DNA from 2 places in the Sphingomonas oryzagri genome. Region 1 is predicted to be linked to the other one. Evidence: riboswitches for the same ligand, from Rfam matches in the RefSeq annotation. Region 1 holds a riboswitch; the other holds the start of a gene.
The links. Region 1 has a riboswitch for cobalamin ahead of metE (5-methyltetrahydropteroyltriglutamate--homocysteine S-methyltransferase). Riboswitches for the same ligand answer to the same signal wherever they lie in the genome.
Positions count from the first base shown of each region.

Region 1 (2,197 bases):
TCATGCCGGGCATCGTAGCCTGCGATGCCGGCTGCGAACAGGCCATCGATGCGGCCAGTAGGGCCGATGGCGCGAATATCAGTGATGATCGGCGGATCTTCATGACCGGAACTCCGTGGGACAGGATGCTGTCCTGTCCTTGCACGCACCGACACCCGGATTCCGTTGCACCTTCGCCAAGCGGGCAGATCGATGCCTCATTTTACAATATAAGGATGTCTTTATATCTTTCTTGACAGGGATTCGGCGCCGGTGTCTAACCCTTCCGTCGAGGTTCCCCGTTCCAGGCTTAGAAATGAGCCTGCGCGACGGGGCTAAGACGGGAAGCCGGTGGCACCCGAACGGGTGGAATCCGGCGCTGCCCCCGCAACTGTGAGCGGTGAGCGGCGGTTCCGATGGATGTCACTGGTGCCCCGCGCGGGCACTGGGAAGACAGGAGCCGACGTGCTGACCCGCGAGCCAGGAGACCTGCCTCCGACGCGATAACGTTCCTCGGACGGGGGTTCCTCCGGTGGACGCGCGAAGGGCAGATCCGGCCGGACGTGCGTGCCGGCATCCTCGATCGTTCGCGCGCCCTCCAAGGTCTTCCGCCCATCATGCAGGCGATTGACCGATGCCCATTAATCCGTTGCCGCCGGCCATAGGCCCGCCCGTGCGACCGCGCCCGTCGAGCTGACGCGGCGCGCCTAACCCTCCACCTTTTTCCGAATTCGACATGACGGCCGGCGACACGCGTCCCGGCCGAAGGAGATCATTCATGCCCGTTACCGCCGCGAACCTCGGCTTTCCCCGCATCGGCCCGCGCCGCGAACTCAAGATCGCCGTAGAGGCCTACTGGGCCGGCAGGATCGACAAGGCCGCGCTGCTCGATACCGCCAGAGGTCTGCGCGCCGCGACCTGGGAGCGGCAGAAGGCCGCCGGTATCCAGGTGATCCCGAGCAACGATTTCTCCTTCTACGATCAGGTGCTCGACACCAGCGTGATGGTGGGCGCGATCCCCAGCCTCTATCGGCCGCTCGGCACGGCGGACTCGCTGGATGTCTATTTCGCCATGGCGCGCGGTACCCGAACCGATGCGGGCGACGAAAGCTGCAGCCACGGGCACCGCCGGCAGGGCGACGTGCCGGCGCAGGAAATGACCAAATGGTTCGACACCAACTATCATTACATGGTGCCGGAAGTGTCGCCGAACCAATCATTCCAGCTCAGTTCGCACAAGGCGATCGATCAGTTTGTGGAGGCCAAGGCGCTGGGCCACCACACACGGCCGGTGATCCTCGGCCCGGTCACCTATCTGCTGCTCGCCAAGTCCAAGGTCGAGGGCTTCGATCCGCTCTCGCTGCTGCCGGGCCTGCTGCCCGTCTATGTCGACTTGCTGACCCGGCTCCAGAATGCCGGCGCGGACTGGGTGCAGATCGACGAGCCGGCGCTGGTGCTCGATCTCGATGACGCGCAGCGCGCCGCGTTCGCCATCGCTTACGGAGTTTTCGCCGACAGGCTGACGGGCCTCAAGCTGATGTTGGCCACCTACTTCGGTTCGCTCGGCGACAATCTCGCCACCGCGCTCGCCTTGCCGGTGGCGGGGTTGCATGTCGATCTCGTGCGCGCGCCGGAGCAGATTGACGCGGTGCTGGCGGGGGCGCGCGCGAACCTGCTCCTCTCGCTCGGCGTGATCGACGGCCGCAACATCTGGAAGGCCGATCTCAACGCCCTGCTCGACCGGCTGGAGCCGATCGCGAGCGCTCGCCGCAAGCTGTTGATCGCGCCGTCCTGCTCGCTGCTTCACGCGCCGGTCGATCTCGATCTGGAAACGAGGCTCGATCCTCGAATGAAAGGCTGGCTGGCCTTCGCCACGCAGAAGCTGGACGAACTGGCGACGCTCACCAGGGCGCTGAACGAGGGGCGCGACAGCGTGAGGGACGCGCTAAACCGGAACGCCGCGGCGGTTGCCGACCGTGCCGGCTCGCCGCTCACCAGGAACCCCGAGGTGCGCGACAGGCTCGCGGGTGTGGACGCCACCATGGCGAAACGCCGATCGGCCTTCGTCGAGCGCATCAAGGCGCAGCAGGCGCATCTCGCTTTGCCGCCGCTGCCGACGACCACGATCGGCTCGTTCCCGCAGACGCCGGAGGTGCGGAAAGCCCGTTCCGCCCACGATAGGGGCGATCTGGACGACGCCGGTTACGAGGCGTTCCTC
Region 1 covers NZ_JARYGZ010000001.1:1,290,335-1,292,531, reverse strand. The annotation lists gene QGN17_RS06240 (EF-hand domain-containing protein) at 1-13, opposite strand, end outside; cobalamin riboswitch at 256-490, shown strand; gene metE (5-methyltetrahydropteroyltriglutamate--homocysteine S-methyltransferase) at 758-2,197, shown strand, end outside.

Region 2 (2,197 bases), on a different contig from region 1:
GATGCTGCCTTTCTGCGGCTACAACATGGCGGATTATCTCCGCCACTGGCTGCGCATCGGCAAGGAGGCGGCGTCCGATCCGGCGCAGCTGCCGCGCATCTATCTGGTCAACTGGTTCCGCAAGGGCGCCGACGGCAAGTTCCTGTGGCCGGGCTTCGGCGACAATAGCCGCGTCCTCAAGTGGATCGTCGAGCGGATCGAGGGCGAGGCTGAGGCGGTCCACACGCCGATCGGCCATGTGCCGACGCCGGGCTCGCTCGACCTCTCCGGCATCGATCTGGCGCCGGAGAAGCTGGCCGAACTGCTCCGCGTGGATGCCGAGGTGTGGCGCGAGGAAGCGAACCTCGCCGCGCGCGACCTCGCCAGGCTGGGCGAGCGGGTGCCGCACGCGATCAACGACGAGCAGGCGAAGCTGGAACAGAGGCTCGGCGCGGCGGCCTGACACCTTGAACCCCTCTCCGACGGGGAGGGGCTTGAAACTATTTCCATCTGGCGCGGCGCGGCGAAGCCGCTATAGGCCGCCGCAGAGGGGGCGGCGCGAGCTGGTCCTTCGCGATCGCGCCGGTGCCCCTCGGGGCTTAATAGGGAACGCGGTGCGGGCGGTTCGCCGCCCTAATCCGTGGCTGTCCCTGCAACTGTAAGCGGTGAGCGCGATGCACGGGGCTTTTCCGTCCGGAAAGGCCGGCCACTGGGCTTTCGAGCCTGGGAAGGCGTGCGTCGCGCGATGACCCGTGAGCCAGGAAACCTGCCGGCGACGAGGTCGCTCTTGCCCGGGTTCAGGGGTTGGCCCAGGCACGGTCCGTCCGTCTGAGCGACGTGTGTGGCGGGGGCTGCACCGGTGCGTTCGGGACGGCGCCTCAGGCGTTCGCCGACCCGCGCGACCCGGCCGTGAGAGGCACGGAAGTCCCCGCTGGAAGTCGCTCCAGCGCCTGGGGACCGAATGATGAAGACCACGCTCACCCTCCTGCTCGCGCTGTCGGCCGCACCGGCCTTCGCGCAGGCCAATCCCGATCAGCCCGCCACCGATGCGGACGGCAACACGATCGTCGTCAGCGCCTCGCGCTCGGGCGATGCGGTGCCGATCGACCTCACCGGTGCTTCCGTCACCGTGATCGACGATCAGGCGTTCAACCTGCGCCAGACCCGCGTCGTGTCCGACATCCTGCGCGACGTGCCGGGCGTCGCGGTCAGCCGCACGGGCGGCATCGGCGGCCAGACCCAGATCCGCATGCGCGGCGCCGAGGCCAACCAGACGCTCGTTCTGATCGACGGCATCGAGGTGTCCGATCCCTCCAGCAGCGAATATGATTTCGGCCTGCTCGTCGCCGATCCCGATGCGCATATCGAAGTGCTGCGCGGCCAGCAGTCCTCGCTCTACGGATCGGACGCGATCGGCGGCGTGATCAACTACATCACCTCCACCGGCGCCGAGGCGCCCGGCGTCTCGCTGCGCGCCGAGGGTGGCTCGTTCGGCACCTTCAACGGCGCGGCGCGGGTTGCGGGCGTGAAGGGCGATCTCGATTACGCTTTGTCGTCCACCTACCTCCACACCAACGGCTTCCCGACTGCCGAGGGCGGCACCCGCGACGTCGGATCGGACAATGTCGGCCTGTCGGGCAAGGCGATCTGGACGCCGGCGCCCAACCTGAAGATCACCGCGGTCGGCCGCTACAGCCACACCAACGCCGACACCAACGACAGCGACTATACCGGCACGACGGTGGATTCGCCCGGCACCCATTTCCGCGCCAACGCCTTCTACGGCCTGCTGCGCGGCCAGCTGGACCTGCTCGACGGCCGCTTCACCAACGCCGTCACCGCGCAGGTTGCCGACACCAAGCGCACCGGCTTCGACGTCGCCGATCCCTATTCGCCGCGCGACGACCAGCCGATCGAGGCGACCTACGGAACCCATGGCCGCCGCATCAAGGGCAGCTATGCCGGCGCCTTCCACTTCGGCACCGACGCCATCAAGCAGGTCGCCACCGTCGCGGTGGACGCCCAGCGCGAGAGCGAGCGCACGACGATCAGCCAGTATGGCGCGTTCCTCGGCTGGCGGCACACCAACAATGTCGGCCTCGTCGGCGAGTATGACGTGACCGTGCACGATCGCCTCGCCTTCGGCGCCTCGGTTCGCCACGACTGGAACAACCGTTTCGGCGATCCCACCACCTACCGGGTGCAGGCGAGCTACAAG
Region 2 covers NZ_JARYGZ010000005.1:50,043-52,239, forward strand. The annotation lists gene QGN17_RS19530 (phosphoenolpyruvate carboxykinase (GTP)) at 1-442, shown strand, start outside; cobalamin riboswitch at 546-767, shown strand; gene QGN17_RS19535 (TonB-dependent receptor plug domain-containing protein) at 944-2,197, shown strand, end outside.
Region 2: linked by a shared signal. The riboswitch ahead of QGN17_RS19535 (TonB-dependent receptor plug domain-containing protein) and the one ahead of metE (5-methyltetrahydropteroyltriglutamate--homocysteine S-methyltransferase) in region 1 are both predicted to bind cobalamin.